DNA from 3 places in the Jeotgalibaca porci genome. Region 3 is predicted to be linked to each of the others. Evidence: riboswitches for the same ligand, from Rfam matches in the RefSeq annotation. Region 3 holds a riboswitch; each other region holds the start of a gene.
The links. A riboswitch is a leader RNA that binds a small molecule or an ion and turns the genes downstream of it on or off. The one in region 3 is predicted to bind lysine.

Region 1 (11,140 bases), 720 kb from region 3:
GATTTTCTTCACGCTGTTTTAATAATATATGATAGATACTCTCCTGATTAGCCATTTGCGACCCTCCTTTTGGATTGTTTCTCTCACTTGATGATAACATACATTCTTATTTTCCAAACACAAAAATCGCAGTCTAAACGGCTGCGATTTTCTGATTATAGGTGTGTATAAAAAGCAGCACGGGCTGAATTGCGGCGTGGTTCTATTAAGAGTACCAGAATAGCCGTCAGCAGCAGCACTACAAATATGCCTGCCAGAATCCATATAAATTCGATACCCATACACTGTTCAGGACCTTCAGATACGTTCAAACTGAAATAGAGCAAACCACCAAGCCAAAAGAGTAGCGGTAGCAAGGAAATCATAATATAGTAAAATTCCAAGCGGAAGAGACGCCATTTGTGACCTTGCATCAGCGCTTCACTTTTGGCCATTATTTCACGATTCGGTAATTCGGGCTCCTCATAATAAATGTAATCTGCCATTGCCCACGCATAGGTTTTAATCACACCTGGAACAATGAATAACAGTGACCATAATGTTATCCATAGTTGCTTTCTAAAGGTATATGAGACGACTTTAATCGGATTAAATTTATATGGTAGGAATATATGCCCAACTGTCATGCGTTCACCATCTTGAATATCTAGAAATCCCCAATGTAGCCCCAACATTAAAAGAGCCATTATAAACGAAGTAACCATTGATAAGATAAAGGTTAATACGGGTGAGTTACTCGTAAATTCTGCTACGGAGTTGCCAAATTCTGGCGAATAAAACGACTGTAAAACAACTCCGATTACTGAAATGATGGAAAAATTAGCGAGAGAAACTAAGTAGTTTCCGCGTAAATTTTCTCTGCCTTGCCTTCTTAGGTCACTATTTTTCATAAGCATTTACACGTCCTTCATGTGAGTGGTTGTCCGCAATTTGAACAGAAATTCGAACCAATTGCTTGGGTATGTCCGCACTGTCGACACTGGCGCGTCGTTGCTTTCACCCCTAATTCCTTTAAGGTTAAATCTTCTTCAGCAATAGTCACGGACTGTCCTTTTTCAATTGCTCGTCCTTTTTCAGGGGTTAGCTGATAAAGAGTATCGCAACACGTCGTTCGAACAGCATAATGCTTTCCAATTGTAAAAAGCGGGATAAAAAATAAGCGGAAGCGATTAGCCGTCACATATACTTCAAACCTGCCGAAGTGACCGCACTCTTGGCACGTTAGCGTCTGGTTATAGTCCAACCTTTTATGAAAAGGCAGGAAATCGAAAAAAAGAATCATAGGTCCACTCGCTTTCTATTTAATAATTAATAAACGCAGCTGCCCAATCTCTGCTTCGTTCAGAGTAATCCCTTTACTCATCTTCGTATGGTCAGGACTCCAATCACGGATATCGTATTTTTCTTGTCCGCCATTCCAACTGACAACATTTAGTTCTTTCGTCCAACCATTGGGAGATGTGCTTAAAACGCCAATATGATTTACAATTTCGTACTTAATATCTGCCATCGTTCATGCAACTCCTTTAATAGATTATGAGTATAAGTTTAGGGTTCTTTTAGTAAAAAAGCAATTTTTTATGCAGGGAGGCAAGTCTGCACAAACAAGAGGAATTAAACAAACTTGTGCAGACTTGTGCACGAAAAAAGAGCCGAGAAATAAATCCCAGCTCCTACATTTCTATCTATTAGAATGGACCGTAATTTGTGTAGTATGCGAATACTAAAAATACGACTCCGATTAACAACCAAATAATCATCAACGGGCCAAGGTAACGCACCCATTTATTATATGGAATTTTTGCAATAGAAAGTTGTGCCATCAACACACCGGATGTCAACATGATAGAGTCCATGAATCCAGCACCTAATTGATAAGCCATAACTGCTGTTTGTCTCGTAATACCCACAGCATCTGCAAGTGGAACCATGATTGGCATTGTTGCCGCAGCTTGTCCCGAACCAGATGGAATGATGAAGTTAATAATGATTTGGATCGCATACATCGCTACTGCAGCCAATGCGCCAGGCAAGCCTTCTACTGTTCCTGCAAGGAAGTTAACGATCGTATCAATAATCATACCGTCTTCCATTACAATAACGATTGAACGTGCCACACCCACGATTAGAGCCGCGAATACCATATCTTTTGCTCCAGCAACGAATAAGTCAGCCACTTTACTTGGACCATATCCGTAAACGAAACCTGCAATAACACCGGTAATCATAAAGATTGCACCGATTTCTTGAATGTACCAACCGTACTCAATAACACCAAATGCGATTGCTAGGATGCCTGCCAAGAACGTTAACCCAACTAAGATGTGACGTTTCTCTCAAGCAACGAACTCTGATTTTTCTAAGTCATGTTTAGGATCCAGTTTGTTATACACATAGCTCTTTGTTGGATCTTTTTTAACCATTAATGCATAACGCATAATGTAAAGGGATGTTATCACCCATAGTACGAGGAACAACGCAATCCGTAAGCCCATACCAGAGAACGTTGGTAATTCGGCAATACCTTGTGCAATTCCGACCGCGAAAGGATTCATGAAACCAGCACTAAATCCGATAGCAGCACCGGAAGCAATAATACTCATTCCGACAACAGAGTCAAAACCAAGTGCCAAGGCTAACGAAATACCCATTGGGATAAAGACGATGGTTTCTTCTGAAAAACCAAGTGTCGCACCCGCAATTCCGAATACCAGCAAGAATACCGGAATAACCAATATTTCTGCACCTTTTAGCTTTTGAGATAATTTATAAATTAATGCTTCTACTGTACCTGTCTCATTAATGACGGTAAATGCGCCACCAATCAAAAAGATAAAGAATGAAATCGCCGCTGAATCGGTTAAACCGCGCGGAATTGAATTGATGATTTCGAAAAATCCTTGCGGATTTGCATCCACAGCATGCCATGAACCTGGTACTGCAATTGTTCGTCCTGCTTGTTCAATTCGTTCGAACTGACCAGCCGGAACAATCCATGTTAAGATTGCCATCACAAGCATAACGCCGATTAACAAGACGTATGTATGAGGAATCTTAAATGAAGTTTTCTTTTTTTCCATTGTATTCTCTCCTTTTTTATTAAGCCGAGAAACAAAAATACCCCCGAATAGCAAAAGGCATTCGCAGGGTCCTTCTGCCCGCAATAATGAAAGTACTCCTTAATAAACAATGGGCTTGTTTATTAGACAGTGTACGTCCTGTTCGAACGTACCCCAGTATCCTAATGATACTTCGGCAAAAACCCCTTTCGTTCCCTACTCTTGGTTTTTGCGTCCTCTTTCAAAATCGACTCAAATTTATCACATTCAATAGTAACATTATATCATCGAATATCAATGATTATCTGTTACTATTTGTGTAATCTCATTATGAAGACGATTGAACTCATCAAATCCTAATGCTGGATTATGGGACGCAAAATAGGTATACGCCTTTTCCAGACGTACCAGATAATAAGCGGGAGTAACTTCCATGCGTGCAGCTTTCTTCGCAGCTCCTTCTTGATTTTCTAAATGTTGTTTATTTAACAGGTAGATAATGTGGTTCCAATTATTAACCGTTTGGTTGAAACGAGCGAGTACAAAATGAACATCCCCACGCGCGGCAGCTTTTTTTGCAGCTGTCATTGAAGCAGAAGCTTCTTTTAGAAGTATTTCTATCATGCGTTTTGACAAAAGTGCTTCTTCTGTTTCATAGAGTATTTTCATATATGGGTGAGTCGACAACTTCATTTCTTCTTTTGGTGTGAAGATGGCTTTCTCTTTGTACGTGTGCGGTAATTTCGTTATTATGAACGCTTTATCAATCGGCGCATTAAAATAGATTTCGACAATGGAACTCTCGCCGGCCGGTGAACTTCTCGATGTAACTCCAACAATCTCTGGTAGTCTTGCTAGTTCGTGAACCCATTCAAGGTTTGTCATAACATTCCTCCCGCTTCATTTCTTATAGTTTAAGTGAAATTTAGATTTTTTCAAATTATTAGCTGTGAAATAGTGAAATTGATTTTTTGCGGTTGGGTTCGCGCACTCAAATGAGTTTTTACCGTTGAGTGCGCGATAATCTGCCTAAATGGCTCACTCAAACTTGTTTTGCAATCTGAGTGAGCCTTTTGCGGAAAAATGGCTCACTCAAACCTATTTTACGTTCTGAGTGAGCCTTTCGCGGCAAAAACCCACAAAAAAAGCCTGCTCATCCAAAAATGAACAGACTTTTTGCTGATAGAACGCTAGCCCATGTATTTCAGTATCGCGGCTTGGGCGAACAGGGAGACGAAAACGACCGATACGTCGATAACCACTCCCGCGACCATTGGCTTTATTCCCACTCCGGCAATCTCTTTGAAGCTTGTCTTCAATCCGATTGCCGCTAAGGCCATGGATAAAAAGAATTTTGATAAAAAGGCAACAATATCGACCGTTGTTTCTGGTAGTAAACCGGTGCTTCTGATTCCAACCACTATGAGGAATCCGAGAATGAACCACGGAAAAATATTTTTGATATTCACTTTTTCCGCTGATTGTGATGGTGTTTCTTTTTTTGCATAAATCCAAGAAAAGATAAGAACAATCGGCACAATAAATAAGGTCCGAGTTAATTTCACGATTGTTGCCAGAACACCGGCTGCATCGGAGAATGCATAGCCTGCAGCAACGACTGATGAAGTGTCGTTCACTGCCGTCCCAATCCACAGACCATATGATGTATCACTCAAGCCCAGCCATTGGCCAATCCATGGAAAAGCAATAACGGTTATCATGTCAAAAAGGAACGTAGCGGAGATCGCGTAAGCAATATCCCGATTTTTCGCATGAATAGTTGGCCCTAAAGTTGCAACTGCGGTTCCCCCGCAAATGGCAGTACTAATAGAAAGTAAACTGGCTAATTTCCAGTTAATCTTAAAGACCTTTTTACACAGATAGCCGACGCCAAATGCTGTCGCTAATGTAAATACCATCAAGACAAGCGCGTATTTACCCGCTTCAATCACTTGTGAAAAACTAAGTGTGATTCCCGCTAAAATAATTCCTGCCCGCAAGACATATTTGGAAGTCCATTTCATACCACTGTCATAACTATCTGTTCGCATTACAATAGGATTTAATAACATCCCCAAAAGTAATGCGATCAGCGTTGCCCCCAAAAGCGCAGAAGGAAGAATCGCGTTTATAACATACGCTACAACGGCAATTCCAAAAGCTAGAAACAATCCTGGCATATGTTTTTTACTAACCATTTAAAAGTCTACATCCTTTCTTTTACCAACCGTACACTACTTAATTATAAAGTGGCTTAATATAATGTACGTTAACATGCTTCATAAAACCAATTCCCAGTACAAGTGCTGTGACTTCAGAAATCAAGAATGCCCACCAAATATTATTGATGTTTCCGGTTAGGGACATCACGTACGCAATCGGTAAAAGAACGACTAATTGGCGGATCAATGAAATCACCAGACTATATTTCCCTAAGCCGAATGCTTGGAAAGCAGAGCCTAAAACAATACTTGCGCCCGCAGCAATAAAATGAATACTAATGATTCTAAGTGCCGGTCTACCTATTTCAATCATTTGCGGCGAAGCATTAAAGAATCCAAGTAGCACATCCGGGAACAATTGGAAAATAACGAATCCAACAATCATAATTATAGATGCATAGCGAATCGCCAAAGCAATCGTTTCTTTAATACGATCCGGTTTGCGTGCACCATAGTTAAAACCGATAATTGGCACCATTCCATTATTCATACCAAACACAGGCATAAAGACGAAACTTTGCAGACGGAAGTACACACCGTAAACGGCTGTGGCTGTTGAACTGAAAGCAATCAAGATGTTATTCATTACGATATTTAACAATGAACCAACCGACATCATAATCATTGAAGGGATACCAACGGCGTAGATTTCTTTAATAATAGGCCAATTTGGTTTGAAACTTTTCAATGATAACTTAATTTCATGGTTGAATTTCAAGTGGAAATACAAACCTAGAAATGCACTAAAAAATTGACCAATTACAGTGGCCCAAGCTGCACCTGCCGTTCCCATTGCAGGAAGGCCGAACCAACCAAAAATAAAAATTGGATCAAGGATAATATTGATAATAGCACCCGCAGCCTGACAAAGCATCGAGTAGAACGTCAATCCGGTTGATTGCAAGAAGCGTTCGAACGTCACTTGCATAAAGATACCAAAACTAAATACAGAAACAATTCGCAAATAATCCGTTCCATAAGCGATAATCTCCGGATCGGAAGTTTGGGCCTTAAAGAAGGCAGGTACAAGCAACATACCGGCAATAGAAAAAACAATCGCATGGATAATATTCAAAAACAGACCATTTCCAGCCGTAATTCCCGCACCGTCCATATTCTTCTGACCAAGACGACGTGAGACCAAAGCATTAATCCCTACCCCTGTCCCTGCTGATATTGCAATCATCAAGTTCTGGATTGGGAATGCCAAAGTGACACCTGTTAAAGCTTCTTCACTGATTTGTGCTACGAAGACACTATCGACAATGTTATATAAAGCTTGTACCAGCATTGATATCATTACCGGCACAGACATTTTAATTAATAATTTACCAACGGGCATTGTACCCATTTTATTCTCATTCTCCATTTACATCCTCCAAAATTGGTATCAAGATTTGCGTTATTAATAACGCTTCTTGAACATTTTCATTCAAATATATTTCTTCTGACTCCCCTGTTGTCGAAAAATGATGGTCTTGCAACCACGTATCCATTTCACGATAAACAGCGGGGATGGTCTGACGCGCTCCTTGGTGGATGCAAGTTAAATACAATCCAGCCCGTTTTGTTACGGGCATAATTTCTTCTCTTCCCGCAGCTTTACTAGCAGTTAAAAAACCAGCCTCTAAATCCACTGCCTTTTTTGAAAAAGAATGATACGTTACAAAGAAGTTTCCGGCAGGACGTATCCCAATATGACGAAGATAAGCTTCTAACTTATCTCGAGACTCGGTTATTTTATTTTCTAAGTCTTTCAGCGGCACTTGCGAGCGGATGGCTACACCTCTTTCTTCGGGACGTTGCATCACTAACCAATCACTGATACGCGGCATTTTCCTCGCCTTCTTTCGTTTCATTTTTCATCAAAAGCATAGCACATTTATGATTCCAGCTCTATCTTATTAATTTTATTAGAGCTTAAAAAATCTCTTTGTTATAATAGTAAAAAGGGGATGAAAAAATGTGGCCTCAGTTTAAACGATTAATGATCTTCTTAATCTTAATATTAGCGGGTTGGTATGCTCTGAAATCAGACCTGGTCCAAAATTATCTTATCCCGCAAGTCAATGAATTTTTGACCTCTGAAGAAAACGCCGAAACGCCGGTAAAACATTCCTTTATTATTCGAAATCCCATTGAAGCACCCGAAGATGTCGATAAAGTCCTCATCCAGGACACCATTTTTCAGCTGACAAACGACTTACGACATGAACAAGGCGCGGAGCCATTGACGCGTAACGATGCGTTAATCCAAGTAGCAGATTTACGTGCCGTTGAAAATGAAACCAGCTTCTCTCACACCCGTCCCGACAATACGCCTTTCTACACAGCTTTGGAAAGTCGCTATGACTACCAGAGAGCCGGTGAAAACTTGGCTATGGGAACGTATCACGGAACGAATGAAGAAATGGCTACCTTCCTCTTCGATGGATGGGTCGAGAGCCAAGGTCACTATGAGAACATGATTGAACCTCTTTTCTCTGAAATCGGAATCGGGGTTCATTATGATGGTGAAATGCTTTATTTAGTTCAAATATTTGGAACCCCACGTTAAGCTGAGCTCGAAATAATATCCGGCCTCGCATCCACTGAGATGCTGAGCCGGATATTTTTCACCCTTTAGTCTTCATCCTTCACGTCTGGGTCTTCAGGAATCGGCGTTTGGTAATATTCATCACGTTCCCGTTTTTTCTTTTCCATTTCTCTAAGAAAAAGATTGAACTGCTCTTGATAAATTAATACTTCGTCATCCACCACTAACGTCCGAATTTGTTGCTCGCGAATCAGACGGATAATCTCATTAACCGGTAAGTTTAAGTACTCTGCTGTTTGCTCAATGGTCAGATACATGGTTCGTCTCCTCCATTAACTGGCGATAAATATTCTCCGCATCTTGAATGTGAATCGGCTCTTCGATGTGACGGTCCTGATCAATCGGAAAGTCCGGAATTGCTTCCGCCCCCGCTGTAATGAGCAGATATTTCTTCCCGTCGACTTGGCCGATAGAGGCCAGACAAAGCCCAGCTTGTTCCGTGAAGCCTGTCTTCCCACCAATTACTGTACCAATCAGCTCTGGGTATTTAAGTAGCGAGTTGAAAACCGTGCTGTTCATTAAGAAGCCCTCTTCATTGATATTCGTAGGCGCTACTTCATGTTGCAAAGTCGTGAATATTTCGTAGAACACAGGATTTTGTAAAGCTCGATACGTCAACGTGGCAATGTCTGCCACACTGGAAACATTTTTCACGTCATGCAAACCCGTTGCATTCGTATAGTGTGTATGTGACAAGCCCAACTCTGCGGCTTTTTCATTCATCAAGGTCACAAACTCCGCTTCCGATCCGGCAATCAGGTAGGCCAACGCTAAGCAAGCATCTGCACCAGATGGCAAAATAGCACCATACAGAAGTTCCCCAACAGTCGTCACTTCGTCTTCCACGAAACCGGTAATCGAAGCTCTGGCTTCGTAGAGCCCTTCAAAATACGCTTCTTCCATTTTCACTTTTTGATTGAAATCGACGACATGATCCAACGCAACCAAAACCGTCATAATCTTTGTCAGAGAAGCCGGAAAGATACGTTCTGTACTCCCTTTTTCCGCCACTGTTTCGCCCGTTTGATAATCAATCAGAATCACATTGGGACTCTTTACCTTCGTAAAGTCAATCCGACTTGCCTCTGCTTTTGGCACGATAATCTCAGGCACGAGCGGCACAATCTCTGTGGCTTTTTCAACAACAGTGGTTTTATTTACAAAGCCTACCAACTCTGAATGATTGTAAAGCGAATACGCACTGATGGCTGCCAAACTCAAAATCGTATTGCGAATAAAACGTGATTGTCTCTTTTTTCGCTTTCTTTTACTCGTTCTCCCCATTGTCTGCCTCCTTTCAAATGAAAGAAATAGACTACTTCAGAAAGCAGTCTATCTCTATCTTTGACTATTACATTCTCTCAGGCGCTTTAACACCTAATAGGCGTAAGCTTTCTTGCAAAATAACACTTGTCGCTTTAACAAGAACAAGACGCGCGTTACGTTCTTCGTCCTCAACCAATACTTTTGTATTTGCATAGTAACGGTTGAATGCTTGTGACAATTGCAGTGAATATTTTGCAATCACAGATGGTTCGAATTTCTCAAATGAAGACATAATGATATCTGGGAAGCTGTTAATCAACTTCAACACACCCCATGCATAATCATCAGCTAAATGAAGCGGTGCAGCCAAGTCCAATTCCACTCCTGCTTTACGTAAAATACTCAAAGCACGTGCGTTTGTATATTGAACATATGGTCCTGTTTCGCCTTCGAATTGGACAACTTCTTCTAGTACAAAGTCGAAGTTATTCAAACGGTCGTTTCTCAAGTCGTGGAAAACAACAGCGCCGACGCCGACTTGTTTTGCCACATCTTCTTTATTTTCCAATGTTGGGTTTTTAAGATTAATTTGTTCCAGAGCAAGGGATGTTGCTTCGTTTAGAACTTCTTCCAGCAAAATCACTTTTCCTTTACGTGTTGAAAGTTTCTTACCACCTTGTGTAATCAAACCAAATGGAATGTGGTGCATGTCATCTGCCCAATCATAGCCCATTTCTTTTAGAACTGCTTTTAATTGTTTGAAGTGGTTCGATTGTTCATTTCCTACTGCGTAGAGCGACAATGCGAAGTCATACGTACGCTTACGGTAGATAGCAGCTGCTAGGTCACGCGTAATATATAAAGTTGCGCCGTCAGATTTTTTAATCAAAGCCGGATTTAAGTTGTATTTTTCCAAATCAACGATTGTTGCACCGCGATCTTGTGTCAACACACCTTTTTCTTCCAACAATGCAATGACTTCATCCATTTTATCGTTGTAGAATGCTTCTCCGTTGAATGAATCGAATTGAATATCAAGCATGTCGTATACAGTCATGAATTCTTTCAAGGACTCAGAACGGAAACGTGTCCATAGCTCTGTTGCTTCTTGATCGCCATCTTCCAGTTTCTTGAACCACGCACGTGCTTCATCTTCCAATTCAGGTTGCTCTTCTGCTACTTCGTGGAATTGTACGTAAAGTTTCAATAGTTCCGCAATTGGATTTTGCTCAACTTTTTCAACGTCTCCCCATTTTTTATAGGCAACGATTAGTTTACCGAATTGCGTACCCCAGTCACCCAAGTGGTTGATTTTGACAGGTTTGTAACCTACTTTTTCAACGATGTTTGCCAATGCATTCCCAATTACTGTTGAACGTAAGTGTCCCATTGACATTGGTTTTGCGATGTTAGGTGAAGACATATCAATTGGAACGGTTTGGCCTTTTCCGTAATCTGATTGGCCGTAATCATCTTTTTGCGTTACAACTTCTTTCAGAATTTCAGCACTGATTACTTCTTTATTTAAGAAGAAGTTTAAGTACGGTCCAACTGGTTCTGTCTTAGAAATAGCTGGGCTGTCAATCTTCTCTGCCAAATCTTGAGCAATCATTTGTGGTGCTTTACGGAAAGTTTTTGCTAAAGAAAACGCTGGGAAGGCAATATCCCCATGTTCTGCGTGCTTCGGTTTTTCCAACAAGCCATATACTTGTTCTTCGCTCAAATGCTCTGCAACATGACGGTGTATTTCGTTTGCTACCAATTTTTTTAAATCCATTATTATGCTCCCTTTTCCTTTTCATTAAAAAAACATCTCCCTTTGCCCCTGCAAAAGAGAGACGTCGGTTCGTTGTCCTCTAAAAATGTCTCACACTTCGTACTTGAATAAATTAAACAAACTGCTCTGTATCCCTATTAATATAGCAAGAAACTATTTAAAAGTCCATTGCTTCTTGCAAAAAAATGGTGTCTGGCTGTCGTTTCTTATACAATGAAGA
Region 2 (11,140 bases), 1.0 Mb from region 3:
ATCTTGTACGATTGTAACGCCGCCGGTTGCTTTGACATGGGTCATTCCGACCGTGCCGTCCTTACCCATTCCCGTCATCACAATAGCCAACAAATCGGATGTGTATTTTTTCGCAGCAGATTCGAATAAAACATCGACTGCTGGACGGACACCATTTAACTTTTCGGTTTGTGATAATTGGATAGTGTTGTGTTCAATTGCCATGTGGTAATTACCCGGAGCCACATACACCGTTCCCGGTACAACAACTTCTTGATGTACCGCCTCTTTGACCGGAACGGCAGCATTTTGATTTAACCGCTGCGCAAAGGACTGGGTAAAGCCTTCCGGCATATGTTGCACAATAAATACCGGAATAGCTAAATCTTTTGGTAAACTGCGGATGACTTGCAATAGCGCTCTTGGTCCGCCCGTTGAAGCACCGATGACCACTGCTTTAAATGCCGTATCAACAATTCGCTTTTTTCGTTGAACATTAACTTCCGCTGGTATTCTGGCTTTTCTTTGGAAAACCGCACCAATATGGGAAGCTAATTCATTCCGGAAAGCATCTGGATTTTCTCGAAGATTCTTTGGCTTCTCAATGAAATCCGTTGCACCGGATTCTAATGCCTGAATGGTAATATCTGTTCCTTGCAAAGAACTCAACATAAAAACAGGAGTGTTGCTTTTTTCTCGAATGCGTTTGACGGTCTCAAGTCCGTTCATACCTGGCATTTCAACGTCAAGCGTAATGGCATCCGGTTTGTACATGTCCATTTTCTGTAAAGCAGTCTCACCGTTAACGGCTGTTGCAACGACTTCAAACCCCTCAATACTATTCATCTGTGCAGATAAGATTTTGCGCATAAATGCAGAATCGTCTACAACCAATATGCGTATCGGCATCCCATTCACCTCATTTATAAATCGATATATTCACGATTGGCTGTTCGAACCTGAATCGTCTGTTTCTCTAAATCAAATTTCATCGAACGTCCCACATGATCGCCCGTGTGTTCACCAAGAATAGGGATATCCAATTCTTCCAATATCCTTTTCACTGCTTCAACATTTCTTCGTCCAATTTGGAGATGTGGGGATGTTTTTTTACCTTGAAACATACTGGCCCCACCCGCTATTCGGGCGGTTAAATCTCCTTTTGCACCTAACAAACGCATCTCATCAATTAATGACGGTATGGCTAAATCAGCAAACTTTCCAGGCTTTTTCTCTCCATGAAAAGCGGTACTGTCCGGCAACATAATATGGCTTAGTCCACCTATCCTTGACCGCGGCTCATACAGTGCGATACCAACGCAAGAGCCCAATGCGATCGTAACTAATGATTGTGGGGCACGGGATGATTTATACTCCCCTATCCCAACTTTAAGGTCGTTCTCCATCCTCTAAAACCCCTTTACTTTTCAATTAACCCCTCTATTTCTTGTTCTCCTTCAAGTGGAAACAACATGTCTACATCAATATGAAGGGTGATGTCGTCATTTTCCTGAAAAGTACCAATGATATAAGCTGTTTTTGCTGTGCCGTTGGTTGACTCAGCTTGCTCGACATCAGTGATTGGATATTCTTTTACTTGTGTAATTTGTTCTACGATTAAACCGATTTTTTTGTTCTTCCAGTTGGCAACAATCACTTTCGTTTGTTCATTTGGCGTTAATTTTTCATTGAACAAGCGCCTTTTCATATCGATCAATAAAAGTGGGATGTCGTTATAAGATAAGAAGCCGTTGATATAAGCCGATGTATCTGGAATCAAAGCTGGCTTTTTGTAGAGTAATATCTTCTCGACGCTATCAATCGTGAGCGCAAATTGTTGTTCATTGCAGATAAAATTGATGAATTTCGTCATATGTTCCCTCTTCTCACTTTTTTATAATTGGAATTCTGCTACCATACGATTCAGCATTTCGGCATGTTCCGCAATTTGGTTTGCATTTACTGCAACTTCTTCCATCGTACTTGTAATTTCTTGTGACGCTGCAGAAGTCTCTTCTACACCGGCAGCAGACTCTTCAGAAACAGATGCGATTTCAGAAATAGAATGTCCCATTTCAGCACTTGCTTCAGAAAGATTGTGAATGTCACTATTCATTCCTTCAATTTCCGTAACCATATCGTTTAAGGATTTGGATATTTTTTCGAAAGTTGCGCGTGTTTCTGTCATCGTTTCCAACCCGAGTTTCGCTTCCGTCGATCCGCCTGCTAGAGAACGCGTGACATGATTAGACTCTTTCTGAATCGTTTCAACAAATACGGTAATTTCTTGAACTGAGTTAGCTACTTGCTCAGAAAGTTTACGTACTTCGTCAGCAACAACCGCAAATCCACGGCCATGTTCGCCGGCTCTCGCCGCTTCAATTGCCGCGTTAAGCGCCAAAAGATTCGTCTGATCCGCGATACCGCGAATAATTACAACCAATTTATTAATCTCTTGCGTACTCTTGTCCAAGTCGCCCATCATTACAACTGATTCTTGAACGATGTCATTAATGTGTGCCATTTGTTGGCTTGAAGCTTGCATCAATTCTTGGCCTTGATCAGATAATCCGACCACTTTACTTGAGTCTTTACTGATTTTAGAACTGCTCTTAGACGCATGGGCGAAATCCGTTCCAAACTGGTCCATTTGTGTAGCCATTTGGCTGGCTGCATGTGCTTGATTTTCCGTTCCAATTGCCAATTCTTGCATCGTCATGGCAACTTGTTCAGACCCTGTACGCACTTCATTAGATGATTGCGATAACTCTTCACTGTGTTGCGCCAGTTCCGAAGCTGCTTCCGAAATATTCGTAACCATTTCGGTAAAGCGTCCTTGTAGTAGGTTCGTCGCTTCCATCAATTGGGAAATCTCACCTTTACCAGGTACTTCCAAAGGTTTTTGGCCCAATTTACCAGCAGCGATTATTTTCAATCTTTCCATGACAGTGATGATTGGTTTCGTAATACTGTTAGCGAATAACACAATCAAAATAATACCGAGAATAAGCGCAACTACTAACAATACAGCCATTATTTTTATACTTGTCTTCATTTGAGCTAAAACGGTACTTGTTTTGTCTTTCGCCAAATCAGCTTGAGTAAGTGAAAAGGCCGTAATTTGGTCTGCCAACTTTTCAAATTGCGGATTATATTTCGTATTTACAACTCGTAGCGCATCTCCTCGACTACCGCCCTCTTTAATTGCATTCAGTTGCTCAGCTAACACAACATCCAACAATGATAGTTCTTGAAAGGCCGTTTCAATTTCTGGTGATACACCTTTAGCTAGTATTTTCGCTATTTCAATATTCATCAATTCTGAATATTCATCAATTAGTTCGACATAACTATTTTTACTTGTCAAAAAATACCCACGAACAGCTGCTAAACGACGCGCTGAATAGTAATTGACATTGTCATATATTTTCATAGTCGTAATATCTTCTGATACCATTTCATCGACATTCGAATATGTCTGTTGGAATGTATACAAGCTAGTTGCGCCAATAATCGTCATAAATAGCATAATTACTGAAAAGGCGAGTAGTAAACGTTGCTTAATCTTTAAGTCGGAATAGGCAACCTTTCCAATCTTAATGTTTTTTATCTGCCCTTTCCCCTTTAAGTTTATTTTCTTTAAATTTAATTTGTCTGAAACGTCCAATACAGTCACTCCTAATTTTATACTTTTCTATACCTCCTTTATTATCGGTAAATTTTGTCCAAATTTAAGCTATAACAAAATGTTTTATTTAATTAAAAAAACAAAAACCCCTAACCACTTCAGCATCTCTGCTCAGTAATTAGGGGGACATTTTTAATTTATTTGGAACTGATTTACAACCTTGTTCAATAACTCTGCTTGTTGCTTGATCTGTTGCGCGTTCGTAGCAACTTCTTCCATCGTACTATTGATTTCTTGAGAAGCAGCTGATGTTTGTTCAACACCGGCTGCTGATTCTTCTGAAACAGAGGCAATCTCTGAAATAGCATGGCTCATATCGTTACCCGTTTCTGCCAGTTGGTTAAGTTCTTTGTTTATTTGCGTAATATTTGCAACTACAGTCTCTAAAGAGTGCGTAATGGTATCAAAAGTTTGACTTGTTTCTGTGATTCCGGAGAGTCCTGCCTGCACTTCTGTATAACCCATTTGCAAAGATTCTACCACGACATGTGATTCGGTTTGAATATTCGTTACAAAAGCTGTAATATCTTTCACGGATTCCGCGACGCGTTCCGATAACTTACGTACTTCATCAGCCACAACGGCGAAACCACGGCCGTGTTCACCTGCCCGTGCTGCTTCAATTGCTGCATTTAAAGCCAACAAATTGGTTTGGTTCGCAACGTCATCAATAATCGCAACTAACTTCCCTATTTCTTTTGTACCTTGATCTAAGGTTTCCATTTTTAAGACTGCCTCTTCGACAATTTGGTTAATATTTTCCATTTGCTCTTTTGAAGTTGTCATATTCTTTTTCCCTTTTCCAGAAAAAGAAACAATGGTTTGCGAAGATTTGTTCGCTGCTTTACCAGCGCGTGTAACCGTTTCGACTTCTGCTTTGAAAGCTGTCATATTCGTCGCTAATAATGACGTGGATTGCGCTTGATTCTCGGTTCCAGTTGCCAGTTCCTGCATCGTTACCGCAACTTGTTCCGAACCGGACTGCACTTCACTCGCTGAAAATGAGAGGGTCTCACTTTGTGTCATTAAGGCCTCTGCGCTTGTTTTCATTTGATTAATAATGGAGAGAAGATGCGTTTGCATATCGTTTGTAGCTTGCGTCAATGCGACTACTTCCCCGCCACCATCAACCGGTAAAGGCTCTTGATTTAAGAGGCCCGATTTAATCGTGTTTAAACGATGCATCACAATTTGAATTGATTTGGCAAAATCACGTGAGAATAAGAGTGCTACTACAACTGCTAACAAACTGATAACCGCGACACCCATTGCCAAAATTAGTGCGCCTCTATTTGTATTAGCGACTAATACTTCCCCATTCAACTGAATCGCTGCCGAATGCGAATCTGATCGTTCTGTTATCGCTGCTAAAATCTCTTCTGCTTTTGGATTTGCGTACGTGTTCATATTCTGAACAGCTTGTGCGCGTTGTTTATCTTTAAGAACAGTAATAATATTTTCTTGGACATAAACTTCCCATTCTGACAGACTTTCAAAAAGGTTGTCTGTCGTACTATCAGCGTCAAGAGCGGTAATTTCTTGCTGATAAGTTTCACTCTCTTTTACATTTTCATTAAAATTGAGTAGATATCTACCTTCACTTGTTAACAGATAACCACGTAAATTAGCAACACGTTGGGACATCAGATAAGACATTTTTTCGTAACTTTGCACCAATACCATATCTTCATCGATAATTTTTTCGACATTTGCATTTACAGATCGAAACATCAATAGCGTTGAAGCACCGATCCCAATCAAAAAGAAAATAAAGACTGAAAAAATGATTAATAAGCGTGCACGAATTGACCGGTATTTGAATTGTAACTTTCCCCATTCGAATCCCCGTTTTGACTTTTTCATCTTAATTTTCTTTGCCCCTATAGCATCCAACCTGCAACACTCCTTTAAGTGAATTTTAGATACAGTTATCTCTTTTCATATCGGATTCAAAAATAAAATGTTAACCTTAGATATGAGGAAATTTTAATAAAGGAGTGGCGATTATGGTAAAGCGTTGTAAATGGGCCGGAAATGACCTGACTATGCAGAAATATCATGATTATGAATGGGGAGTGGCGCGTTACGATGATACCTATCTCTTTGAAATGTTGACGTTGGAAGGCGCACAAGCGGGGTTATCGTGGCAAATTATATTGAATAAACGCGAAGATTACCGCGAAGCATTCCGACAATTTTCTGTGGCCGAATGTGCTGTATTGACTGATGATGAACTCGAGGAAATACGCCTACAGACGGGCGTCGTTAAGAACAAACTGAAAATTCGGTCCGTTCGTTCCAATGCCATTGCCTTCCAAAAAATCCAAATGGAATTTGGCAGCTTTTCAAATTATATTTGGGGATTTTCAGAACCTATTATCAATAGTTGGGAAGAAGAAGCCGATGTTCCTGCTCAAAGTGACCTTTCTGATCTGATTAGTAAAGATTTGAAAAAACGCGGGTTCAAATTTGTTGGTCCGGTGATTATGTATTCATTTATGCAAGCAATCGGTATGGTTAATGATCATGTCCGACACTGCGATTTTAAATAAAACCATTTAATCGCCATTCAACAGAGCTGTAATATCTGCTTGGGTATGCGTATGATCAACAAAATCGGTAATGATGCCTTTTTCCAAGCGCACTAATTTAGGCACGGTAACGACTTCATTTGCAGCGATAATATCTTGGAAGTTTTTGTCATTTTTGTGTTTATCGGTATCATATTTATAAACTTCGGTACCTGTTTCTTGGATGGCTTCGTTCATTAAAGGTTCAAATTTACGACAATACTGACAGGTATCACGACCAAAATACAAGTAAGCGACTTCTTCAGCCATCACTGCTTCATAGGCCGTCTCATCTTTCACTTCCGTAACATAAGATTTTGGACGTGTAAAAACATAAATCCCTCCCAATAAAACAACGAGGCCAGCAAGAATCATTATTATTTTTTTCATGAGAATACTCCTTTTTGGTTTATTTTAGACGATTATACAGCTGAATTATAACATTTTTTCTTAAAATCATGTTGTAAAGCGCTATCAAAAATGCATTCTCATTTAGTTTGTGATATTATTTACATATTCATTTTAAACTGCTAGGATGCCAATCGCTCTGCCTCTAATCGCTCAATTTTTAATAAAAAGGATGAATGACAATTAAACGGACATTCCTACTCACTATAGGAGTCATTTCTTTCGGTTTGGGAAGCGTTGGAACGATTCTACCCATTTTGCCAACAACCCCTTTTTTATTGTTGGCCGGATACTGTTTCGCCCATAGCTCCAGTCGTTTTCATAGTTGGCTGCAAAATACGAAAATTTACAACTTTTATGTTGCCGATTATGCCAAAACAAAAGCCATTCCCCGCCGGAAAAAATGGCAAATCCTATCTAACATATATATTTTAATGGGCATTTCTGTCTGGGCTGCCCCGCTCACGATTATTAAAGCTATTATTGTTGGGTTAATGGCCTTTTTAACGTTTATGTTATTTTGGGTCATTCCCGACCAACCTTCATAAAAAATGACCTGGAAAGGTCTTTTTTTATTTGGAACATAATCGCTTCGCTTCTTGTTCAAAACGTTCCAATAAATAGTGATTAGAACATTTGGGCCTAAAAAATGAGTCGAAATGTTCCAATCATAACTTATTGGAACAAAAGCACTCCTAAATTTGGCCAAAACGTTCCAATCCAAATTTCTTCAGGGCATAGTTACTTTCCAAATAGTACTGCTTCCATATCGTACAATCCTGCTTCTTTATCCACTAACCATTTCGCCCCATTCAGTGCACCATTTGCAAAAATATTCTTGGAAAATGCTTCGTGTTTGAGGGAAATAATTTCATCCATCCCGGCAAATATGACTTCGTGTTCGCCAACAATCGATCCACCGCGAACCGCATGGACACCAATTTCTTTATCCTGGCGTTTGCTGAAACCGTCACGTCCATTCACGAAATCATAGTGCAATGTTTCGTTGATGGTATCAGCAAATAGTTTCGCAGTCCCGGAAGGGGCATCTTCTTTCAAACGGTGGTGCTTTTCAATAATTTCAATATCAAAAAAATCTTTCAAAATCGGCGCATATTCCCGGAGCATCCGGTTGACCAAGTTAACGCCCAAGCTGAAGTTTGCGCTCTTAAGAACAGGAACGTGTGTGGCTAACGCAGCAATTTTCTCTAACTGCTCAGAACTGTGTCCCGTTGCCGCAATCACGACGGGAACGTTATTTTTTTCTGCATACGCTAAAATCGCGTCACATGCACGCGGATTTGAGAAATCAATCAACACATCTACTTTTTCACTGGTGTCATCTAATACCGTCTTCAGTTCCGGAGCAAAAATAACTAATTCATCATTTTCAGCTACGCATTGCTCAATCACCTTTCCCATGGCCCCGTAGCCCACTAATCCAATCTTCAACGTAATTCCTCCTCGAATCGTTCCAGTACTAAAACTAATCGTTGATAGGCTTCCGCTCCCATTTCACCTAATGGCATCCGCAGAGAACCGACCTCCCACCCCATCCAATTCAAAGCTGCTTTAACCGGAATCGGGTTCACTTCATAGAACAAAGCCGCAATCAAATCCAGGTATTTTATTTGTATCGCCAAAGATTCTGCCGTTTTACCATCCAAGTATAAACGCACCAAATCATGCACTTCTTTCGGCATAATATTCGCCCAAACACTGATTACTCCGGTTCCACCGACACTCAACAGCGGCACAATCACATCATCATTTCCGCTATATAAGGCAAAGGTCTCATTAATATATTTGGAAATATTCATGACATAGCTCATATCACCGGATGCTTCTTTGATACCAATAATATTGGGGTGTTTCGCCAATTTACCAACTACTTCTGGCGTAATATTGCACCCCGTTCGACTCGGAACATTGTACATAATAATGGGCACAGTCACGCTGTCAGCAATACTTTCAAAATGACGAATCATTCCTTCATTATTCGTTTTGTTGTAATACGGCGTCACCACCAATAAATAGTCCGCACCCAATTCCGCGAAGGCTTGGCTATTGGAAATAGCAGTTGCCGTACTGTTGCTGCCGCTGCCGACAATCATCGGGACCCGTTTCGCAATTTTATCGTTACAAAAGGCTACAAATTCCTTCTCCTCTTCGAACGTCATTGTCGAAGCTTCACCAGTAGTTCCAAGAATTACCAGGCCATCTGTACTATTTTCAATGTGCCATTCCAATAATTCTGCTACTTTTGGATAGTTAATCCGATTCTCTTCATCCATTGGGGTTACAAGTGCGACCATCGATCCTTTAAGCATGCTTATCCGCCTCCGTTTTTACATCATTTCTGATTAAATCAGCTAAAGTCTGTCGTTTTACAATGACTCGGGACTCCCCATCTTTAACAAATACAACAGCAGGTGTTGCATTCCGATTATAGTTGCTGCTCATCGCATAACCGTATGCTCCTGTCGAATAAACGGCTAAGATGTCACCCTTTTTAACAGGCGGTAAATACACATCATGAATTAAAACATCGCCAGATTCACAATATTTACCCGCCACTGTCACTAACTCTGACTTCTCAGCTGTCATATTATTTGCAACATCACAGGAATAGTCAGCCTGATACAAGCTTGGCCGGATATTATCTCCCATCCCGCCATCGACAAAATAATACTGCTTATTCGGTGTTTTTTTCTGATAACCAATTTCATACAGAGTCGTGCCCGCTTCCGCAACCAAACTCCGCCCCGGCTCAATCATTACTTCCCGAATTTTTACGCCGGTTTCTTGCAATTTATCCTCTAAATACGTCACTATTTGCGCCATATTTTCTTTAATCGGCATCGGTTGATCCGCATCCGTATAGCGAACGCCAAAACCACCACCCAAATTCAAGGTCAACGGTTCCGAAAAGGTTTGTAAATAGCCCAGCATCTTATCAATCGCCGCGTACCACGCATCCATTTCAAAAATCTGCGAGCCAATATGTACATGAAAACCTTCCAATGCCAAATAATCGCTTTTTTTCAGGATAGCTATACAGGCCTCATAATCGCTACTTCCGAAGGCGATTCCGAACTTTGAATCAATATGTGTCGTAACGATATATTCGTGCGTATGTGCTTCAATTCCGACATTTAAACGTATTTGGACCTGCAACTTCTCTTTGTACTCCGCAGCTAAACCAGCTAGCTCTTCCAGCTCCATCACATTATCAACCACCATGTGTTTCACGCCCGTTTCAAGAGCCATTCGCAGTTCTTCAGTCGTTTTATTATTCCCATGGAAATAGATTTTTTCGACTGGCATAGTGGATTTCAAGGCTGTATACAATTCGCCGCTGCTCACAACATCCACGCCCAAGCCGTATTCAGCAATTAAATCCAACATCCCGATGGTTTGAAAAGCCTTTGATGCATAAAGAATACGCGTTTGAAAAACATCCGATTTAAAATAGGTCGTGTAAGCTTCCAGATTAGCCTCAAGTTTCTGTTGATCATAGACATAAAGCGGCGTGCCATATTGCGCCGTCAATTCGCTGGCTTTCACGCCCCCGATAACAAGTTCTTTCATCTCATTTCCTCCTGAATACCGTATTTCTCTATATAAAAAAAGACGCCCAATACCGGCGCCTTTTACACTGTTTACATATCATGATGTAACAATTTGTCAGCGCCTCTACTATTTAGTAGGAGTGATATACGTATTCCCTATACCCCCACGATGAAAACTTGCCAATTTACACCGTTCGGCAATGGTTACCTTTCATCACGCATCATCGAACGCCTTCTCCCTGTGACTACTCTTTTACATTGCTACCTCTTATTCAATTAAAATTAGAATAGCATTAAAAAATATTTTTGTCTACTGAATGCAGCTCGGTATGAGAGCCGTGATTTTTATGCACTTTTATTAGTATTTTCTCAATAAAAAAGAAATTATACCGGCTTACAGACTTATGAGTATCGCTGGACGCCGGTAAAATCATCTAATTACCGGCATACGTCCTATGGTTAACGGCTGAAAGCCGGTCTATTTATCATTCTGCCAACTAAATAGCTCACTCAAACCGATTTAACGATTTTATAGTGACCCTTTTGCGGTAAAAATCTATTATCTTACCATCCATGGAACAAAAAGAAAGCAATGAATAACGTTCCTCCAGAAACTTATAAAACCCTATACTAAAAAAACGTACTGAAACAATGTTTTGTTTCAGTACGTTTCTATCTTTATATTTTTTTGAAAACACGTACACCATAGCCATTCAATGTGATTTTACGTGCCACTTTTTCGCCTGTAATCAAGTCAATCACTTCATCTTCAAATGTAATTGTCTCTTCATCCGTACCAAAGTTCATTACAAAAATGTATGCCGAATCTGGCCCTTTACGAACTTGTACCGATACATTTTCGCTGTGATTTGCTTCAAATGGCGGTATGATAGCCAATTCTTGAATTAATTGATCATAGAAGT
Region 3 (11,140 bases):
CAGCATCAGGTGTTGCTATTTGCCAAGTCCCCAATGCAATCTTCGGTATGGAGACACCGTTATTTAATTGATATGTTTCATGTAGAATTGACATAGAATCCCTCTTTCGCTTTTTAAATGTAAACGCTATATCTTTATTATAAACGTTATCGGCTGTTCTGCAAGAAACTCGAACCATCTTTGAATAAAAAAAGACTGAGACAATGTGTCCCAGCCCGTTATTCCTATATTTGTTCGTTGACCATTTCCACGTATGCTTCCTCTTTGGTAGATGCCAAGAGAAGAACGGCAATCATGACGATGAAAATGCCCAGTATTTCGAAAAAGCCAAAAATTTGTTTGAAAACAACCACCGACAATACGGCTGCCAATAAAGGTTCAAGTGCCGTCATAATACTTGCCAGGGATGGTGTAATATAGCTCAAGCTTGCAAAGTAAGAGATGAAACTTAATGATGTCCCAAAGACAATAATTAACAGCAATAGAATCAAACTATGCCACGTCAATTGGAAGCCTGGTTCTGTAATTGGTGCGACAAACTGAAACGGGATGCTTCCCAGTATCATTCCCCAACCGACAATAACGGTTGGACCAAATTCCGCCAGCAAGGAACGCGGCTGAATGGAATAGAATGCGACAGCCAATGCAGAAGCAATACCAAAGATTAATCCCAACGGAGAAATACTCATGCTCTTCAGATCGCCGTTTGTGACAATTAACAACACTCCGAAGAAAGTAAACAGGACCAAGACGATTTCTCTAAGCGTTGCTTTCTTTTCTCCTGCTAAGACCGTATAGGCATAGACAAAGATTGGGGCAGCGAATTGCAGGATGGTAGCGGTGGATGCATTACCCAACTCAATCCCTTTATAGAAGAAATATTGAACGCCGATCATCCCAAAAAGGGAGAAGATAACTAACTTTAAAGCGGTTTTCCGCTGATAAAATGGCAGTAAAATGTTTTCTTTATTAACAAAAAAGCTGTAACCTAAGATTAATATACCAGAAAATAAAAGACGGATACCAACTAACCATTCCGAAGAAACGGTATAATGAGTAAATAGTGACTGAGCGAAAATACCTGATACGCCCCACATGCTGCCTCCAAAAGCAGCCAATAAAATACCTTTAATACGATTATTCAATTTTTCACCTCATAATTATAAAATCCTGTTCTATGTTATAATTATTTATACAATTTTACAAGGGGGAATTCGATGAATTCTAAGGAAAAATCTCGTGATATATTGGAGCAAATTATTGCTATTTATCCCGATGTAAAAACGATACTAAAATATTCAAATACCTTCGAGCTTTTAGTGGCTGTTATGTTGAGTGCACAAACGACCGACATTGCCGTCAACAAAGTTACCGGGGCGCTTTTTGAACGCTTTCCGACACCGTTAGCGTTTGCTGAGTCTTCTCCCGAAGAGATTGAGCCCTACATCAAGTCGATTGGATTATATCGAAACAAAGCTAAACATCTGTACATCTGTGCAAACCAACTTGTGCGCGATTTTAACAGTGAAGTGCCCAGCAATCGAAAGGACCTTGAATCTCTGGCAGGTGTCGGCAGAAAGACCGCAAACGTACTGCTAAGCGTTGGATTCAATATTCCAGCCTTTCCAGTGGATACACATGTCAGCCGTGTCTGTAAGCATCACAATATCGTTCCGCAAAATGCAACACCATTGGAAATCGAGAAAATCGTAACTGGTATTTTGCCAGAAGAACTGTGGAACCAAGCGCATTACTCCATCATCTTTTTCGGTCGTAATATATGTTCGCCACGTAATCCGAAGTGCGATGAATATTTACATTAATGCTTAAAAAGAGTGCCACCCTCGTCTTTGTAGATGAGGGTGGCACTTTTTATTATTGGAGACCATCTTCTAAAATACGACTTAAGAAAACCTTTGTCCTATCTTCTTTGGGATTATTAAAGATTTGTTCCGGTGCACCTTCTTCAGCGATGACACCTTGGTCCATAAAAATGACATGGTCGGCAACTTCACGGGCGAATTGCATTTCGTGGGTAACAACGACCATTGTTAATCCGGAGTCCGCAAGTTGTTTCATAACCCGAAGCACTTCCCCTACCATCTCTGGATCCAATGCGGAAGTCGGTTCGTCAAATAATAAAACATCCGGCTCCATTGCCAAGGCACGCGCAATTGCGACCCGTTGTTTTTGTCCCCCTGACAGTTGAGAAGGACGGGCATGGATGTAAGCAGCCATACCTACTTCTTCTAGGAAAGAAAGAGCACGTTGTTTGGCTTCCTCTTTCTCAGTTTTCATGACATTCATTTGACCGGTTGTGCAGTTTGTCAGGACATCCAAGTTATTAAAGAGATTAAATTGCTGGAAAACCATTCCAACCTTGGAACGGTATTGAAATAGGTTCATCCCCGGATTTAATATACTTGTACCTCGATAATCAATTTCACCCGTCGTTGGTTTCTCAAGCAAATTCAAACAACGCAGTAAGGTTGATTTACCGGACCCGGAAGAGCCAATCAGACAAATCACTTGGCCTTTTGAAACATTAAAGCTGATATCCTTTAATACTTCACGTTCACCAAATTTTTTGCTGAGGTTACGTATTTCTAAAACTTCACTCATCTGTGTCCCTCCTTACCTTGCGTTGGTGTCTGAACTTGATTTTGATTCCCGCCTACAAGCTGATAATTCTCCGAACCAGCCAGTTTTTTCTCAAAAACGCGTAGGACACGAGTGATTGTTAAGGTCATAACCAAATACATAATGCTCGCCACCGTATAAGGACCGAAGTAGTCAAAGTTGATTCCCGCAACCGTCTTTGTTTGGAAAAACAACTCGGTTACCGAGATAACGTTCAATACAGAGGTGTCTTTAATGTTAATGACGAATTCATTCCCCGTTGCCGGTAAAATATTGCGCCACACTTGCGGAATGACAACTACTCGCATCGTCTGCCAATGAGACATACCAATTGCAGCAGCCCCCTCAAATTGGCCTTTATCGATGGACAAAATACCGCCACGGACGATCTCTGTCATATACGCGCCGGTATTAATCGATACGATAAAAATAGCAGCCCCCGTGCGATCCAAGTCCAAGCCAAATGCAATAGCGGAACCGTAATAGATTACCATCGCCTGCACAATCATCGGTGTTCCTCTGAACAATTCAACGTAGCACGTTGTCACAAAATGAGCGAAACGCAATAGAATGCGGCGTGACTTTCTTTCCGGTTTGGGGATGGTTCTTACAATCCCAAGAATCATCCCAATGAACAATCCGATGATTGTTCCGATAATTGATATATAAATGGTTACCCAGGCGCCTCTTAGAAAAAGGGGGGCATTATTTGAAAATATACTCCATAAATTACTCAAACGAATTCACTCCTTGGTTATTGCGCTGACGGCTGAGTCAAAATTGCCTCTTCCATCAATTTTTGTTGCTCTTCAGCAGATATCCCTTCCAGAATTTCATTAATATCTTCTAGGATATCACTATCTTTTTGAACGCCGATTGCGATTGTTGTGTCTTCCGGATTTGTTTCGAAGCCATCTTCAAATTCAATATAAGTAAAATCTGCATTTGCATTTGAAGCACTAATCGCTTCTGGCATTTCTGAGACATAGCCGTCAATCACACCGGATTGCAATGCAACACGGATAGCTGAGAAATTCTCCATTGCCGTTTGTTTTTTTACGTCTTTTATTTGGTCAATCATATTATAGTGAAAGGTATTTAATTGCGCTGTCACTTTAGCGCCGCTAAAATCAGCCAAGGTTTTTGCATCCGCATAATCGCCATCAGATGCGACGACCATTACAAGTTGGGATTCTAGGTAAGGAATACTGAAATCAATGGTTTGCTTTCTTTCTTCAGTGGGGGACATGCCAGCGATAATCGCATCGATTTTGTCAGATTGTAGCGAAGGCACTAAACCATCCCACTCCGTTTTAACAATGACCAACTCTTTGCCCAAACCTTCTGCAATCTTTTTCGCGATTTGAACATCATAACCACCTGCAAACTCGCTCGATTCGTCTATTGGAACAGCACCGTGACTGTCGTCCAGTTGTGTCCAGTTGAAAGGCGCATAAGCAGCTTCCAAGCCAACTACAAAAGTATTATCTTCCGAACCGGCAGTATTTGTATCTGTCTCTTTAGAGCCACATGCAGCCAAAACCGCTGCTGCGCTAAATAATAAACTTGCTAATTTGAATTTCTTTCTCATTTTTATCCGCTCCTCTTGAAAAAATACAAACAAAAAAACCATGAGCAAAAGGCTCACGGTTTACCGTCCTTTTGCCCCAACATGAACAGCGCATCGATGAATATAATTGGGCATTATATTCTGACAGTGCCATGCTTATTCAGCATGACCCCAGTATCTAAAAGATACTTCGGCGAATTCCCCTTTCGTTTCCTACTGATGGTTTTCGCGGCCTCTAGTTCATATTGACTTTTGTTATGGATGTAACTATAACGCATAATAATATTACTGTCAACTCACTATTTCATGGTATTCTCATAAAGTTGTTATTATTAGTTAATATAAAGCGAATTCGTTATAATGAGAGACATGGAGGGATGAATATGATACCTAAAATCATTCATTATTGTTGGTTTGGTGGCAATCCACTCGGTGAAGCTGAAGAGAAAATGATGGCTACTTGGAAAAAATATTGTCCGGATTACCAGATAATGGTCTGGAATGAAGAAACCTTTAATATTGACGAAATGGGCGATTATGTAAAAGAAGCTTACGAGGAAGAGAAATGGGCTTTTGTGTCTGATGTGGCTCGTTTATTTGCCTTAAAAGAGTACGGTGGTATCTATATGGACACGGATGTCGAAGTACTAAAATCCTTTGATCCACTTCTGCAACAAGACGGCTTCATGGGCTTTGAGATTGAGACTACCATTTCAACAGCCGTAATCGCAGCCAAACCGCACCACCCGACATTTGAACTACTATTTTCTGATTATAAAAATCGGCATTTCAAGAATCCGGATGGGTCATTGGATGAAGAAACCAATGTCGACCGTATAACAGATATATTACAGGAAAAAGGCTTGGAGCTGAATAATGAGTTGCAAGAAGTCATGAACCTTACGATTTATCCCCGGGTTTATTTTTCTCCAAAAAGCTATTGGACACATGAAATTAATGACACCAACGAGACCTATGCCATTCACCATTATTCAGGTTCTTGGTTATAAAAAGAGACATCAAGAGCAGTTTATATACTTCCCCTAAAGTAGACACTTGAAAAAGTAAAACTACTTTAGGGGCTTTTTTATGCGTTCGAATCGAAAACATACAACCGAAAAAGATGACTCTCTCATGGTGGCACAGGGTATTTCCTTCACCAAACCCTAATCACCCAGAAGAACCAAAATCGCCAATCATTACTCACTTTAGAACAAATTGGATAAAATCCTTTGTATCTTGAATCGTTTCGTGTGCATTCCAAGTAGCGTATTTCGCAACAGCTTCGTCAGAAGTATAGGCAAATAAATCCTCGGCGTCAGCCATTGTTATTTTTCAAAGGTTAAGGCTGTACGCTGCAGAGCCTTCGGAATCGCTTATTCTTCAACGGGGAATGTTACGCAGGATATTTTGGATGCAGCCATGTTTGAACGGCTAACTTCATAGCACTGGGTAATACCGAGGAATCTATTATTTATAATCAGTTGGGACAGATAAACCGGCGACTAACTGATTGTAAAACTATTTACATCGAGTTCGACTGCGAAAACTACCGACCAACTGATTGTAAAGCTATTTACATCGAGTTCAACTGGGAAATCCGACGACCAACTGATTGTAAAACTATTTACATCGAGTTCAACTGGGAAATCCGACGACCAACTGATTGTAAAACTATTTACATCGAGTTCAACTGGGAAATCCGACGACCAACTGATTGTAAAACTATTTACATCGAGTTCAACTGGGAAATCCGACGACCAACTGATTGTAAAACTATTTACATCGAGTTCAACTGGGAAATCCGGCGACCAACTGATTGTAAAACTGTTTACAGCGCAATTCATTTGCTAGAGGCCTTTTTCTATAGTTTTAGCCATTACTTCCCAGGTGCCGATTATCACGAACTTGCCTCTGAAAGTTATAAAACCCCATGTTGGGCGAACAAAAAAATGCCATGCATGACAATTATCATACATGACACAATCTATTTTTTATTTACCTGTATGTCCACCGATTCTTGACGTCTCTTTTTTACATATAATCTTTCCGTTTCAACCAGAGAAACACAATAATACTAATCAAAGCTGAAATCCCCAGCATAATCAGAAACGCCCAAGGACTCTTGTCTATCGGCAAATCCACGTTCATTCCCCAGAATGAGCCAATAATGGTAGGAATCGTCAAGACAATGCTGAATGACGTTAGAAATTTCATGATGTTATTCAGATTATTCGAAATAACGCTTGAGAAAACTTCACTTAAATGATCAATCATCTCGGTCGACTCTTTGACCATTATCGATGCTTGGTTGGAGATGACGCGAATATCATGCAGAAATTCCCGCCCTCTTTCATCTTCCGCAAATATATCTTTTTCGTGCATACGCTTAAATAGTTTATGATTTTCAAAAATACCTGTCTCAAAGTAGACTAAATTTTTGTGAATCGCAATGAGTTTGTAAAAGGCTTCATTCTTGGTTGTATTAATAATGTTCCGTTCCATATCGTCAATTGTTCTATCAATATCAGCGATTTTGTCGAGATACGCATTCGTCAACTCCCATAATAAATCCAAAAAGATATGATTTGTTCCCTGCTTGGTTGAGTCATTCGAAATGACTTTTTCTAAAAATGGAACATTACTGGAGCAAACCGTAATCATTTTTTTACCGACAAAAATAATTGAAAGCGGAAGCGTCTCGTACTCACGATAGGCATCAAACCTATATTTCGTATGCGGATACAACACCAACAATAAGGAAACCTTCTCACCTGTTTTCGTTACGACTGTCTCTTGGCGCGGGACTTCATAGTAATCAAATGCATCTGTGACAAAGTCTACTGGAATACCTAACTCATGGGTTAAATAATTAATTTCTTCCTCAGAAGGACTTTCAAAATGTAACCACTCTGCTCTGTGGTAATCCGTGGTTTCCTGGTACAACTGATTGTCATCTATCGTATACCCCTTCATCACACTCACCCTATCATCTGTTCATTTGAATTGAGTATAGCATAAATACAAGTGATTTCAGACAAAAGAGCTTTCCTTGATAACGAACAAAAAAAAGAAGCGGGACTGTAATATCCGCGCTTCTTTCATAATGTGAGAGTCTAACCAACTACTACGCGCATTTCAATGCCGCTGTTGTCTTTTACGATAACAGTGCCGTTTTCTTGCGTGTATGGGTAATTCTTTTCATCCAATCGCTCAACTAAAGCAGTCAGTTCCGCTTCGCTTGGCACTATCCATTCGTAATAAGCCATACCCAACTGACCCGCTATAGGTGCTGGTAATTCTTTACCTGCCCATGTATTTGAACCTAGGTGGTGGTGATAGTCTCCTGAAGCAAAGAATTTCGCTTGTCCTGAGTAATCAGATTTTAATCCTAATGGTATTAACGTTGTATAGAAGTCTTCTGTTCCTTGTAAATCATGGACAGTCAAGTGGACGTGACCCATGATTGTTCCTACTGGCATACCCGCAAATGGCTTCTCAACAGTTCCTAGAACACCCTCTGCATCCATTTGAATGGTAATACCTTCGATACGGCCATCTTCACGACGGTCCCAAACAGATTTTGGCTTATCGACATAGATTTCAATTCCATTTCCTTCTGGGTCGTTAAAGTACAGTGCTTCACTGTAACCGTGGTCGCTTGCACCACCAAGAGGGAATTTATTTAGGAGCAAGTAGTATAAATACTCTCCCAAATCTTGTCTTGTTGGTAATAGAAGTGCCAAGTGGAACAGACCCGCTGTCAATGTTTTCTGTCCTTGCGGATCCACTTTAACCAACTCTACCAACGGTGTTTTTGTTGCTTCGATTCCTAATACTACATTTTCTGAATGTGAATCGAGAACAGTTAAACCAATAACTTTTTGGTAGAACTCACTCATTTTTTCTAAATCTTTAACGTTTAGAACTACTTTGCCTAATTTCCAATCTTTTTCTGTCATACTAATCCTTCTCTCTAAAATTTATAGTGTAAATGTTTCTATTGTATAAGCTAGTTCTGATACCGGATCATCTGTATACCAATGACGCCCATTTCCTAAACAGGCACAATAATAAGTGATAGCATCTTCTACTAGTGTTTTCCTAAAGTGAACGTGTCCCATTACGCTTTTTGTTATGGGGTATTTGTCGTACAGCGTCATATAGCTGCGACTTCCCAAAAATGCGTTGTAATAATCATAGACACGATGTGGGAGAGGGACAATAAATTGTGGATGCGTCACGACATGTGTCATTAAGACGACGCGTTTATCGGCCACTTTTTCCATATCCTTTTCTATCTGAGCCAACATTTCCCGGGAAACGTCTCGATCAGACTTTCCCCAATGAACGTACAAGCGGTCATTCCAACCACCTACCCGGAGTTTCTTAGCTTCAAACTCCTCTTCTGTATACTTGTTACTTGCAAAACCATAATCATACCAGCCAGGATTACCTACGACAGCATACGTATCATTCACAATAAAAGGATTTGCGACGAGTGATTCCTCGCGTTCATTGAATAAGAGATTGATTTTGTTCGTATCGGTCTCTTTATTTCGAATGGACCAATAATCATGATTTCCTGGTACAAAGAGAATCTTAGAAACACGATGATTCTTCATTTTATCAAGAAAGGCGAGTGACTCTCTGTAATCAGAGCTAATGTCCCCTGCAAGCAGTAAGACATCGATTTCGTTATGATACAGGTATTCTGCCAACAACGAATCATAGGATTGGCCCGGAGCAAGTTTACGCTCATTTATGTCAATGTGGATATCGGATAATACCCCGAATTTCAAAATAAACGTCTCTCCTTTCACTTACTAAATAATAGTATATCACATTAATTCGAATTTGGAATACTTTTATTCATACTTCTTAAAAAGAATGTGATTTCATTGTCACAGCGATAAATTTAGCTTGAGTTAAGGCTTGCAAATCGGTTGGTTTCAGTTCGACTTGCAGCCCTCTTCTACCCGCAGAAACAATAACCGTCTCTAACGCTTGAGCCTCTTGTGCCAGAAAAGTTGGATACTGTTTTTTCATTCCAATTGGAGAAGTGCCGCCACGAATGTAACCCGTCGTTTTCTCTAATTCTTCCAACGGCAGTAATTCAGTCCGCTTATTTCCACTGGCGTTTGCTAATAACTTAAAGTTAATTTCAGCGGTCGCTGGAATACATACGACAATCGGCCCGGTTACGTTTCCTACTACTACCAAGGTTTTGAATACTCTCTCGAGAGGGACTTCGCCATTTTTGACCGCGCTCTTTGCATCCAAATGATTTTCACTCCATGCATATTCATGAATCTTATACGGAATTTTAGCCTGTTCTACCATCCGCATGGCATTTGTTTTGTTGATCTTCTTTTTTGCCATTGTCATCACTCCGGAATCTAAAAAAATAGAGAATCAGGTTTCCCTTATTCTCTATTTAGTCAGTTAATTATTTCGTGTATGCCTCAGTTAATTGTGGGACGATTTGTTTTTTACGTGAAACAACACCTTCTAGGAATGCTGTTTGATTTTCGAACGTAACATTAAATGCTGTCTCAGCTTTGTCTGCGCCATTTCCAACAACAAGAAGCGTTGAGTCGCTCTCAACGATGTTCGTAATCATCAAAACAAATAAATCATAATTCTCTGCTGCATTTTCTGCTGTCATTAAGCTTACTAACTCTTCTTGACGTTTTAGGACATCTTGAATATCGACTGTATTTACTTGACCAATGCGGACGGACTTATCACCCATTGGGAATGACTTCGCATCCAAATCCAGTAATTCTTCGCTTGATTTACTATCAAGGTTCGTCCCAGCTTTCAACATATCCATACCATACTCAGCCACATCAACATCTGCAATAGCAGCCAATTCTTTAGCTACAGCAACATCTTCCGGCGTACAGGTAGGAGATTTGAATAACAAAGTATCAGAAATAATAGCAGAAAGCATCAAACCAGCAATTTGTGCTGGAATTTCGATTCCTTTTTCTTGATACATTTTGTAGATAACCGTGTTAGTACAACCAACCGGTTCACTGCGGTAGTATAATGGGTTCGCAGTTTCGAAGTTAGAGATACGGTGGTGATCAATAACGTATTTAATCTCAACGTTTGTAATATCCGTTGCACTTTGTTGGAATTCGTTATGGTCTACCAACGCTACTGCTGAAACTTCATTCGACACCGTATTTACAACACGCGGTGCTTCCCAGTTAAAATGATTCAAAGCAAATGCTGTTTCTTCACTTGGTCCTTCGAATGCAACAGCCTCAGCTTCAACGCCACTTTCATTCAAGTAGTGAGCAAATGATATTGCAGATGTAATCGCATCTGTGTCCGGATTTTGATGACCAAAAACTAATAATTTTTCCATAATTGACCCTCTTTCATCTATCTATATGTATGTATGATATTAAAAAAAAAGGAAAAGGGCAACGAAATTTCGCCTTTTTCCTTTTTTATCACTGATTAAACGTTTAAATAACCGTTGTATTCATCGCAGCGCAATAATTTACGCGCATTCATAACGCGTTCGTGTGTCGGCGACTCGATACCTTCTAATTTATACGGAATTCCCAATGCTTCGTACTTGTAGACACCCATCTTATGATACGGCAGAATTTCGACTTTTTGAACATTCTTCAAGGTTGCAATGTAGTCGCCCAGGCGGATTAGGTATTCATCATAATCAGATCGTTCCGGTACTAATACGTGACGGATCCAAGCTGGTTTTCCAATTTCAGATAAGTATTCTGTCATTTCCAAAATACTCTTATTGGACCACATCGTTAATTTCTTATGGCCAAGGTCATCAATATGCTTAATATCCATCAGAATAAGATCAGTTACTTCCATTAACGCTTCGAATCTTCCAAAAAACGGCTCATCACGTGTAAAAGGTTGCCCACACGTATCTAAGGCTGT

Region 1: it holds a riboswitch for lysine, as region 3 does, so the genes downstream of both, G7058_RS04535 (YfcC family protein) here and G7058_RS12035 (ABC transporter permease subunit) in region 3, are expected to answer to the same signal.
Region 2: it holds a riboswitch for lysine, as region 3 does, so the genes downstream of both, lysA (diaminopimelate decarboxylase) here and G7058_RS12035 (ABC transporter permease subunit) in region 3, are expected to answer to the same signal.

Annotation. Positions count from the first base shown of each region.
Region 1 is NZ_CP049889.1:879,099-890,238, forward strand. It holds gene G7058_RS04515 (HIRAN domain-containing protein) at 1-55, opposite strand, end outside; gene G7058_RS04520 (DUF975 family protein) at 156-896, opposite strand; gene G7058_RS04525 (zinc-ribbon domain-containing protein) at 908-1,243, opposite strand; gene G7058_RS04530 (YdbC family protein) at 1,298-1,510, opposite strand; partial or broken gene G7058_RS04535 (YfcC family protein) at 1,689-3,080, opposite strand; lysine riboswitch at 3,163-3,308, opposite strand; gene G7058_RS04540 (hypothetical protein) at 3,354-3,944, opposite strand; gene G7058_RS04545 (YeiH family protein) at 4,250-5,257, opposite strand; gene G7058_RS04550 (MATE family efflux transporter) at 5,298-6,650, opposite strand; gene G7058_RS04555 (GyrI-like domain-containing protein) at 6,640-7,116, opposite strand; gene G7058_RS04560 (CAP domain-containing protein) at 7,245-7,838, shown strand; gene G7058_RS04565 (helix-turn-helix domain-containing protein) at 7,904-8,134, opposite strand; gene G7058_RS04570 (D-alanyl-D-alanine carboxypeptidase family protein) at 8,118-9,161, opposite strand; gene argS (arginine--tRNA ligase) at 9,229-10,920, opposite strand.
Region 2 is NZ_CP049889.1:1,171,616-1,182,755, forward strand. It holds gene G7058_RS05970 (protein-glutamate methylesterase/protein-glutamine glutaminase) at 1-888, opposite strand, end outside; gene G7058_RS05975 (chemotaxis protein CheD) at 903-1,385, opposite strand; gene G7058_RS05980 (chemotaxis protein CheW) at 1,400-1,852, opposite strand; gene G7058_RS05985 (methyl-accepting chemotaxis protein) at 1,874-3,646, opposite strand; gene G7058_RS05990 (methyl-accepting chemotaxis protein) at 3,800-5,560, opposite strand; gene G7058_RS05995 (DNA-3-methyladenine glycosylase I) at 5,674-6,219, shown strand; gene G7058_RS06000 (thioredoxin family protein) at 6,226-6,627, opposite strand; gene G7058_RS06005 (YbaN family protein) at 6,822-7,193, shown strand; gene dapB (4-hydroxy-tetrahydrodipicolinate reductase) at 7,387-8,097, opposite strand; gene dapA (4-hydroxy-tetrahydrodipicolinate synthase) at 8,094-8,975, opposite strand; gene lysA (diaminopimelate decarboxylase) at 8,968-10,236, opposite strand; lysine riboswitch at 10,326-10,495, opposite strand; gene G7058_RS06025 (beta-galactosidase) at 10,896-11,140, opposite strand, start outside.
Region 3 is NZ_CP049889.1:161,144-172,283, forward strand. It holds gene G7058_RS00945 (aldo/keto reductase) at 1-94, opposite strand, end outside; gene G7058_RS00950 (DMT family transporter) at 225-1,145, opposite strand; gene nth (endonuclease III) at 1,218-1,823, shown strand; gene G7058_RS00960 (amino acid ABC transporter ATP-binding protein) at 1,876-2,622, opposite strand; partial or broken gene G7058_RS12035 (ABC transporter permease subunit) at 2,619-4,231, opposite strand; lysine riboswitch at 4,310-4,457, opposite strand; gene G7058_RS00975 (glycosyltransferase family 32 protein) at 4,594-5,220, shown strand; gene G7058_RS11955 (hypothetical protein) at 5,414-5,536, opposite strand; gene G7058_RS00980 (hypothetical protein) at 5,716-6,057, opposite strand; gene G7058_RS00985 (magnesium transporter CorA family protein) at 6,245-7,186, opposite strand; gene G7058_RS00990 (VOC family protein) at 7,327-8,172, opposite strand; gene G7058_RS00995 (metallophosphoesterase) at 8,194-9,012, opposite strand; gene ybaK (Cys-tRNA(Pro) deacylase) at 9,092-9,592, opposite strand; gene G7058_RS01005 (manganese-dependent inorganic pyrophosphatase) at 9,660-10,589, opposite strand; gene pflA (pyruvate formate-lyase-activating protein) at 10,685-11,140, opposite strand, start outside.